DNA from 3 places in the Corynebacterium freneyi genome. Region 2 is predicted to be linked to each of the others. Evidence: riboswitches for the same ligand, from Rfam matches in the RefSeq annotation. Region 2 holds a riboswitch; each other region holds the start of a gene.
What was found. Region 2 has a riboswitch for cobalamin ahead of metE (5-methyltetrahydropteroyltriglutamate--homocysteine S-methyltransferase). Riboswitches for the same ligand answer to the same signal wherever they lie in the genome.
Positions count from the first base shown of each region.

Region 1: it holds a riboswitch for cobalamin, as region 2 does, so the genes downstream of both, CFREN_RS05005 (ABC transporter substrate-binding protein) here and metE (5-methyltetrahydropteroyltriglutamate--homocysteine S-methyltransferase) in region 2, are expected to answer to the same signal.
Region 3: it holds a riboswitch for cobalamin, as region 2 does, so the genes downstream of both, cobN (cobaltochelatase subunit CobN) here and metE (5-methyltetrahydropteroyltriglutamate--homocysteine S-methyltransferase) in region 2, are expected to answer to the same signal.

Region 1 is NZ_CP047357.1:1,089,462-1,092,729, reverse strand. Features, by position in the region: gene CFREN_RS05010 (FecCD family ABC transporter permease) at 1-440, opposite strand, end outside; gene CFREN_RS05005 (ABC transporter substrate-binding protein) at 484-1,527, opposite strand; cobalamin riboswitch at 1,622-1,812, opposite strand; gene CFREN_RS05000 (uroporphyrinogen decarboxylase/cobalamine-independent methonine synthase family protein) at 1,833-2,885, opposite strand; gene mnmA (tRNA 2-thiouridine(34) synthase MnmA) at 2,882-3,268, opposite strand, start outside.
Region 2 is NZ_CP047357.1:2,436,086-2,439,353, forward strand. Features, by position in the region: gene CFREN_RS10880 (CoA-acylating methylmalonate-semialdehyde dehydrogenase) at 1-924, opposite strand, end outside; cobalamin riboswitch at 1,189-1,408, shown strand; gene metE (5-methyltetrahydropteroyltriglutamate--homocysteine S-methyltransferase) at 1,546-3,268, shown strand, end outside.
Region 3 is NZ_CP047357.1:1,623,824-1,627,091, forward strand. Features, by position in the region: gene CFREN_RS07315 (precorrin-8X methylmutase) at 1-246, opposite strand, end outside; gene cobG (precorrin-3B synthase) at 389-1,576, opposite strand; adenosylcobalamin-variant (AdoCbl-variant) riboswitch at 1,732-1,804, shown strand; gene cobN (cobaltochelatase subunit CobN) at 1,852-3,268, shown strand, end outside.

The DNA of each region.
Region 1 (3,268 bases), 1.3 Mb from region 2:
AACATCGTCACCAAATACACGGTGGCGGTGGCCGCGATCGCGCCGACCAACGCGCCACCGGACAACGCCCAGATGCCGAAACTGGAAAACGCCCCCAGGGTGATCACGGCCGTCGCACCGACGCTCGCGCCCGAGGAAATGCCGAGCAGATAGGGGTCTGCCAACGGGTTGCGCACCAACGTCTGCATGGCGACGCCTGCCATCGCCAACCCCGCGCCGACGATGATCGCCATCAGCCCGCGGGGCGCGCGCAGCTCCCACACGATGTCGTTGACGGCGCGGTCGGGGTGCACCGTGCCCGAAAACTGGGCCGCGAGCACCGACCACACGTCCGACAGCGAGTAACTCACCGAACCGAACGTCAACGACGCGACGAAGCTGACGGCGGTCAGCGCCGCCAACAAAAACACGAGAAGCGGCGTCGCCGCCTTGCTCCGCACTTTCGAAAACCTCGCTTTTCTCCGGTGTCCCGTAGCGTCGCGGCTACCGGGTGATGTACTCCCGTCCGTCCAGGCTCTCGGGCAGCGTCATCGCCGGCTCGATGTCCGACTCCGGCACGAGGCCGAACTTCTCGAGTCCCTTGCGAACGTGCTCGGCGGCGTCGATGTTGAGCGGCGAGGACACCCACATCGAGTAGTTGAGGTTGATGAAGCGGTCTTCCTTGACCGCCGGCAGGTCGCGGGTCAGCGGGTGGTTCTTCAGGATCTTGATCTTGTCCTCCAGCGACTGCCCCTCGTAGTCGACGAACACGAAGGCGTCGGGGGCGTCGGCGGCGAGGGACTCCCAACCGACCTGCACCCAGGAGTCGGCGAGGTCCTCGGCCTGGTTGCGGGCGCCGGCGGCCTCGATGATCGCTTGAGGCGCGCCGAACTTGCCGGACGTGAAGATCGCGTCGGTGCCGGAGTCGAAGACGAACAGGGTGGGGGTCTGCTCCGGCTGCGGAGCGTCGTTCAGCTTCTTCAGCCGGTCATCGATGTCGTCGATGACGGATTCGGCCAGCTCGGAGTCGCCCGCGATCGCGCCGATGTTGCGCAGATCGATGTCCAGCGCCTCCCACGGTTCGACGAGACCGCGGTGGTCGGTGCCCTCCTGTCGGCAGGACTCCGTGAGCAGGTACGTGGCGATGTCGCGCTGGTCCAGCAGGTCCGGCGTCACGCCGAGGCCTTCCGACAGTCCGTAGTTCCAGCCGGCGAAGTAGATGTCGGGCTGCAGCGACACCACCTGTTCGAGCGTGGGCTGCTTGTCCGAAATCACGTCGAAGCCGTCGATGACGTCGGCACCGTACTTGGCGGCCAGGGTGTCGTGGGCCTTCCCGATCGACGCCACCGCGGACAGGTTGTCGCCCGCACCGGCGGCGAGGGCGATGGAGATGATTCCCGAGTCGTAGGCCAGCATCGACGGATCGGCCGGGTAAGTCATCTCCTCGCCGCAGTTTTCCACGGTGACGCTGCCGTCGGCGTTGACGGTGCCGCCGTTGGCGTCATCGGCGCCGTCGGTCCCGGAGCAGGACACCAGAAGCAGGGCCATCGAGGCGGCGATGGCGGCGGAGGCAGGGCGAAGCGGGAACTTGTTCAATTGGTCCACCTTCGTGGAAAACCGCCGCGATCTTTACGCGAGATGCGACGTCGATGACGAACCGGCGGGTCTTCGGACTCGAAGGCGACTCCCCCGCGCCTTCCCGGACGGTGCAGTGCACTCCAGTGGCCTCATGCGGGGGATGGATCCCTCTCACCGCTGCGCGACAGTTCCGGATTCACACCGGATTCCCTGACGCCGATTCCTTGCGCGACAACCGTAACATTCCAACGCCATCGACCCGGCCGAAAGGCGCGCTACAGGTCTCCCGCCGCCCGCGAGATCAATTCCGCGGTGCGACGGCCTGCGGCGTAGGCGGGGGCGATCCACGACGCGGGCGCACCGACGAAACCGCGGTCGACGGTGACGCCGACGTGGTCGACGAGGTCGGCGCGCGGGAACGACAGTTCGTCCCACAGCCGGGCGACGCGTTCGGCGATGTCGCGGGCTTCGGGTTCCAGGTATGCGCCGGTGTGTTCGTCGGTGGCGCCCGGGACCGCTGGCACGGCGCCGAACAGCAGATCCAGGCCGGCGGCGCGCAGGCGGCCGACTTCGTCGAGGGTGGCCGAGCCACGGATCGCCCCGATGGGCAGCGCGATTCGGGCGGCGCCCGATTCCAGCAGCGCCTTTTCCAGCGACGGCGGCCGCGGCCCCTCCCCCGACGTCCGCGCGACCAGCCCGGGAACCGCGATGGCGATGTCGGGCAGCCCCGAGCCTTCCGCCGTGAGCACCCGCCACTGCGCGGCCATTTCGCGGTAACCGACGGCGGGCAGCGACGTTCCCGCCACCGCCGCCTCGACCAGGCCCGCCGCGATCGCCGGGGCAGCGGGTTCGTGCATGACGACGGCCACCTCCGCTCCGAACCGCCGTCGCACGTCGGCGATGTGGGCGGCCAACCCCTCGGCGAGCGCGGCGGCGAGGTAGGACACGGCGCCGCGGTCGACCAGCATGCGGTGACCGTCGGCCAGCTCGATTGACGCCGCCAGCGTCCACGGCCCGACGACGGGCACGGTGACGGTCTCCGGCGTCGCGCCCCAGAACTCCTCGCAGACGTCGAGGTCGCGTTCCAGGTGGTCGGCGGCCAGCGACGCCGCGGCCCCCGGTCGATCGGCCACGCGCCACGACCGCGGGCCGACGTCCATCGACAGGTCCGCCAGGATCGCGCCGGTCCGCCCGATGGCGTCGGCACCGAGTCCCCGGTCGGCGAGGATGGGCAGGTGTGGAGTGGCCCCGCATTCCCCGGCGAGGATCTCCGCCGCCGCGCGCACGTCGGTACCCGGCAGCGGCCCCAGACCCGAAAACGCGGTCACCGGTCCGCCTCCTTCTCCGTCGACGCGATGGTGCCGGACCCCAGCACGATGTCGCCGTCGGCGTCGGGGCGGTAGAGCACGGCCGCCTGCCCGGGGGCCACCCCGCGCAACGGTTCGGCGAGGACGCAGATGAACGCCCCTCCGGTGCCCGCCGCATCCACCGGGCCGGTCCACGACACGGTGCACGGCACGGGGCGGCCATGCGCCCGCACCTGCACCTCCGCATCGAATTCCGCCGGGGGGCCGCCCGCGTCGACGCCGGCGTCGTCGTAAAGCCACACCGCCCGATCGACGTGGAGCACCCGGACATCCAGGTCCTCGCGTCGTCCGACGGTCACCGTGCCCGTGCCGGCATCGACGCCCGTGACGTAACGCGGCTTGCC
Region 2 (3,268 bases):
CTCCTTGATGCGCTCGACGAGGGCGTCGCGCAGGGCGTCGGCGACCTCGTCGCCGATCGGCACGGCGACGGAGATGGCCATGCACCGCTCGCCGGCGGAGCCGTACGCTGCGCCGATGAGCGCGTCGACGACGCGGTCGAGGTCGGCGTCCGGCATGATGATCATGTGGTTCTTCGCGCCGCCGAAGCACTGGGCGCGCTTGCCCAGCTTCGCGGATGTGACGTAGACGTGTTCGGCGACGGGGGTCGAGCCGACGAAGCCGATGGCCTTGACGTCGGGGTGCTCCAGCAGACCGTTGACGGCGTCGTGGGCGCCGTGGACGACGTTGAGCACGCCGGCCGGGCCGCCGGCCTCGAGGAAGAGCTTGGCCAGGGTGACCGGCACGGACGGGTCCTGCTCGGAGGGCTTGAGCACGAACGCGTTGCCGGCGGCGAGGGCGGGGCCGGCCTTCCACAGCGGGATCATGGCCGGGAAGTTGAACGGGGTGATGCCGGCGACCACGCCGAGGGGCTGGCGAACGGAATGGACGTCGACGCCGGTGCCGACGGATTCGGAGAACTCGCCCTTGAGCAGGTGCGGGGCGCCGAGGGAGAACTCGACGACCTCGAGGCCGCGCTGCAGGTCACCGTGGGCGTCGGCGAAGGTCTTGCCGTGCTCGAGCGAAAGGTCGCGGGCGATGTCGTCGGCGTTGGCGCGGATGAGGCGGATCCACTCGTTGAGGACGCGGGTGCGCTTCAGCGGGCTCCACGCGCCCCAGTCCTTCTGGGCCTCCTTGGCGTTGGCGACGGCGCGGTCGACGAGTGCGCGGTCGGCCAGTCCGACGGTGCCGCGGACGGCGCCGGTGGAGGGGATGGTGACGTCCATGGTGGCGCCGTCGGCGTGGACTTCTTCGCCACCGATGATGTGGGGGATGCGGATGGTCATGCCTGTTCTTCCCTTCGCCGCGGGCTTCCGCCCGTCATGTTTTGGTTAACGATCGCTAACCGAAAACGTATGTGACGCGGGTCACGAAATCTAGGAGGAGGTATGGCGCGACCACATTTGGGGGCACCGTGTTAATGTTGCGAATTGACTGTTAACTCTTCGCCTCCCTGCTTGGCGCCCGCTTTTACCCCGGCCAACCTTGCTTTACGACGACCACCTGGCAGACCTTCGCCACCCGAGTTTTCTTTTTGCGAATTTCGTCCTAAGGTGACCTGCGCAACTGGTTCCGCCCCCGCGGTTGTCGCGGGATGTCGGACGCAAGAGGGAATCCGGTGAGAATCCGGAGCTGTCCCGCAGCGGTATGCCGGAACGAAAGCCGTCAAAGGCACTGGGGTCGATGCCCCGGGAAGCGACGGCCGGTAGGCCCCGCCCACTTGGGCGCACGCCGGCGAGCCCGAATACCTGCCCGTTGTGCCGGCTCATCCGATCCGGCTCACCGAGGGCGCTCGTGGACTGGCGCGACGTGGCGTAAACCGACGGGCGAGTCTCCCCGTCGGTGGCTTCGGCGCAGGTTCAGGTGCGACCCCGGTCTTTCTTGACGAGGATCGAGGAGATCACCCCATGACCGCACGTTCGACCCGGGCGGGCCAACGCCCGCCGTTCACCGCGACGGTGCCGGGCTTCCCGCGCATCGGCGCCCACCGGGAGCTGAAGAAGGCCATCGAGGCCTATTGGCGCGACCCGGCCCTGGCACCGGAATTGGCCGACACCGCCGCCACGTTGATCGATCGCCGCCTCACGCGCGCGACCGCGACCGGCCTGGATTCGGTGCCCGTCGGCACGTTTTCCCACTATGACCAGATGCTCGACGTCGCCGCGATGGTGGGCGCCCTGCCCGCGCGCGTCGACGACATCGCCGACCATGAGCCCGGTTCCGGGTCCGACCCCGAACGTGACCCCTCCGCCGACGACCTGCTTCCGACGTGGCTGGACCGCTATTTCGCCGCCGCCCGCGGCGCGGAGGGGATTGCGCCGTTGGAGATGACCAAGTGGTTCGACACGAACTACCACCACCTGGTCCCCGAGCTCGATCCGGCCCGACCCTTCGCCGCCGACCCGTCGTTCCTGGTGGCGCAGTTGCGCCGGGCCCGCCGCCATCACGTTCCGGCGCGGGCGGTGCTCATCGGCCCCGTGACGTTCCTGGCCCTGTCGAAGATGGCCGACGGCACCGTCGGCGCGCCGTTGGACCGCCTGCCCGAACTCGTGGACGCGTACCGCGACATCGTCGATGCCGTCGCCGACGAGGGCGTGGAGTGGATCCAGTTCGACGAACCGGCCCTCAACACCGGGCATCTGCCGGCGGGCCGCGACGGCGAGGTGTCGGAGCAGTGGCGCCGCCTGGTCGTCCATGCCCACGTCCGGGGCGTGCGCGTGCTGGCGCAGACGTATTTCACCGACGCCCAGCGAACGGTGGACCTTCTCTCCGGCACCGGCGTCGACGCCGTCGGCGTGGATTACGTCGCGGGAGCCGCCCCGGATCTGTCCGCCCTGCCGACGTCGACGCTGGTCGTCGCGGGCGTCGTGGACGGCCGCAACGTGTGGCGCACGGATTGCGCCCGGGCCCTGGGCGCGCTCGCCGAGGTCGCGCAGTCGCACCCGGTCGCGGTGTCCACGTCCTGCTCGCTGCTGCACGTGCCGCATTCTCTGGCCGCCGAGCCGTCGCTGGCCGATGAACCGGAGTTGCGGGCCCGCCTGGCGTTCGGCGAGGAGAAGATCATCGAGGTCGTCTCACTCGCCCGCGCCCTGCACCATCCGAACTGCGAGCGCATCCGCCGCAACGGGATCCTCGCCGACGCGGAGACCGCCGCGAACGAGGAGCAGGCCGAGCAGACCGAGCAGACGGAACGGGCCGGGCAGCCCGATCCGGACGCGTCCGCGGCAGCCGTGGAGCACGAGGTTCCCCGACGCAAGGGCGGGGTCCACGACCGGGCGCCGTTCCCGGAACGCCGGGAGGCCCAGCGCCGGCGCCTGGACCTGCCGCCGCTGCCCACGTCGACGATCGGTTCCTTCCCGCAGACGCCGGAGGTCCGTGCGGCCCGGGCGGCGTTCGCACGGGGCGAGTCGTCGGCGCCCGCCTACGAGGCCGCGATGGTCCGCGAGATCCTGCACGTCATCGACGAGCAGGAGAAGCTGGGGTTGGACGTGCTCGTGCACGGCGAGCCGGAGCGCAACGACATGGTGCAGTACTTCGCCGAGCAGCTCGACGGGTTCCACTGCACGTCGAACGCGTGGGTGCAGTCCTACGGCACCCGATGCGTGCGTCCCCCGATCCTCCACGGCGACG
Region 3 (3,268 bases), 810 kb from region 2:
GGCGATCATGGTCACGTCGGTGAAGATCGGCTTGCCCGCCTCCAGCGCGGCGCGGGCGGCGGCGACTGCGCCGGGGGAGAAGACGATGTCCTCCGCCAGGTCCGTCTGGCCGGCGGCGTGGATCATGCGGACGGCGACGACCTCCTCGTCGGGCGAAAAACGCCCGAGGTCGGACTCGGCGCGGATGATGGAGAATGACTCGCGGTAAATCGCCGCGCCGTCGGTGACGTAATCGAAGCCAAACATGCCAACAGCGTAAGTCAGACCGGCCGGTCGAACGCCGCCGACCCGTCCGCGGCGCGCCCCGACTCAGCGCCGACCACGCTCTGCGCCAACTCCGCGCGGCCCAGTGCCCCGACTCCGCCCCGGCTGGGCTGGGCTCCCGGGGTCAGTCGACCGAGGTGACCTCGTATTCGCCGTCGCCGGTGGCCAGGTAGTCGACGTATCCGCCCTTGGGTCGGCCGCAACGGCGCTCGCAGCCGGAGAAGTGCACGCGTCCCTCGGGCAGGCGGGCCTGGGCGATGGCGTGGGCGGCGTCGCCGCGGGTGTCGGCCAGCGACTTCGGGCAGCCGGGCCGGCCGGTGCAGGCGGAGACGTTGAGCCACGTCGACTTGCGGTCGAAGATCAGGCCGTTGGGCGCCAGGACGCGCACGACCTGCTCGGCGTCGGCTTCCTCCAGGTCGTGGAGGACCAGCGAGTACCAGGGCGTGACGTGGACGGGCACGCGGGTCTGGGCGATGGCGCGGGCCAGGCGGGAGGGCAGGACGCCGAACCGCAGCCCGGCGGCGAGGCTGACCAGGCCGTCGGGCTGGTCGATCCACCCGATCTGTTCGGTGCCGGGGTGGGCGAACGCGAAGGACTCGGCGGCCGACGGATCACCGACGGGCACGCCGATGGCTTCCGCGGTCATGGCGACGACCCGGTCGGCCCCGTCGGATTCGGCGATGCGCCAGGCCTCGCCGCGCACCTCCGCCCACGCGCGGGTCGCCGACAGCAGCATTTCCACCGCGCGGTCGCGGGGCACGGACACTCCGGCGGGTGCCCCGGCGACGACCAGTTCGAATTCGCCGCCGCCGAGGGCGACCAGGCCGAGGTCGGGTGCTTCGCCGAGGACGTCGCCGCGGCCGTCGTCAAGCGCGAACAGGGTGCGTCCCGGCAGCGCCGCAAGCGACTCGTCGGCGCACAAGGCGTCGTCGAACGCGTGCACCAGCTCGGAGACGTCGTCGAGTCCGCCGACGCGGCCGGTCATCGGGGACTGCAGGATGTTGCGCACGCGGTCGTGGTCGGGGTGGGGGAGCATGCCGGCTTCCTCGGCGGCGTCGGCGAACCCGGACACGTCGCGGATGCCGCGGATCTGCAGGTTGCCGCGGGAGGTGAAGTGGATGTAGCCGTCGCCGAAGTTGTCGGCCAGGTCCGCCAGCACCATGAAGCCCGGCGCGGGCAGGAATCCGCCGGGGAAACGCAGGCGGCCGATGGCGCCGTCGGCGGCGATGTGCACGCGGCGGGTGCCCGGGCAGGCGTCGGGGCGGTCGCGTTCGGGGCGGGGGGTTTCGGGCTGGTCGACCATGGGGTTCATGCCTCGATGATACGTGCGGCGCGTGGGGCGGGCGTTGCTTGACGACGGCCCGCCTGCCGCCCGTGCGCCCCGGGGACCGCGGGCGCCCGGGTGTCCCGACGACCCGGATCCGACGGGCGCTGTAGGCTACCCTTCGACAACGTTCAACCACCCGACCCGGGTGGTGGGGAAGCCGGTGAAAATCCGGACGGTCGCGCCACTGTGAAAGTCAGACCCCCACGCCCCGGGAAGCTTGGCCACGGGGCGCGACATTCCCCGGGAAAGGCGCAGACGCGATGATTCTGCTGCTGTCCACGTCCGACACCGACCTGCTGTCCGCCAGGGCCGCTGCGGCGAAGGAGGCGGACGTCGAGTACCGCTGGGCGAACCCCGCCCGCCTGCTCGACGACGATCTGCCGGGGCTTCTCGACGGCGCCGACATCGCGGTCATCCGCCTGCTCGGCGGCCGCAGGGCGTGGGAGGAGGGCATCGACGCCGTCATCGCCTCGGGCATCCCGACGGTGTTGGTCTCCGGCGAGCAGGCTCCCGACGCGGAACTGACCGAGTATTCGACGGTCCCCGCCAACGTCGCCACCACCGCCCACGCGTATCTGGCCGAGGGCGGACCCGACAACCTGGCGCAGCTGCACAACTTCTTGTCGGACACGCTGCTGTTCACCGGCCTGGGCTTCGCCGAGCCGAAGCGCCTGCCGGCGTGGGGCCACCTCGAGCGGAACTGGGGCTCCGCCCTGGACGAGTGCAACGACGATCGCACCGACGAAAAGGCCGGCGGCGACATTGACGCAGCTGCCTCCGCCGACGTCACCGGGACCGCACCGGTCATCGGCGTGATCTACTACCGGGCCCAGCATCTGGCCGGAAACACCGCCTACGTCTCCGCCCTGTGCAGCGCCATCGAAAAGCGGGGGGCCGTCGCAAAGCCCATCTACGCTGCCTCGCTGCGCACCGCCGGCGACGACCTGATCGCCGAGCTCGGCACCTGCGACGCGCTGATCACCACCGTCCTCGCCGCCGGCGGCAACCGACCCGCCCTGGCGCAGGCCGGCGGCGACGACGGCACGTGGGACGTCGCGGCCCTGGCGAAACTGGACATGCCCATCATCCAGGGCCTGGCCCTGACCTCGCCCCGCCAGGCCTGGGAGGACAACGACGAGGGCCTCACGCCCCTGGACGTGGCCACCCAGATCGCCGTGCCCGAATTCGACGGCCGCCTGATCTCCGTGCCGTTTTCGTTTAAGGAGATCGACTCCGACGACCTGATCACCTACGTCCCCGACTTCGAACGCTGCGACCGCCTCGCCGGCATCGCCGTGCGCCACGCCCGCCTGCGCCACGTCGACAACGCCGACAAGAAGATCGCCGTCATGCTGTCGGCCTACCCGACCAAGCACGCCCGCATCGGCAACGCCGTCGGCCTGGACACCCCGGCGTCGACGCTGAAGGTGCTCCACGCACTCGACGAGGCCGGCTACGACCTCGGCGACGTCACCGCCATCCCCGGTTTCACCGACTACGTCGCCGCCACCGCCGCCGGCGACGCCGAAGCCCGCACCGCCGCCGCCGACGCGTTCATGCACGCCATCATCGACGCCGGCGGCCAGGACCCGGACTGGCTGACCGAAGAGGTCATGGCCGCCAATGAACTGCGCTTGCCCGCCGACACGTACCTCGAGCACTTCGAGACCCTGCCGT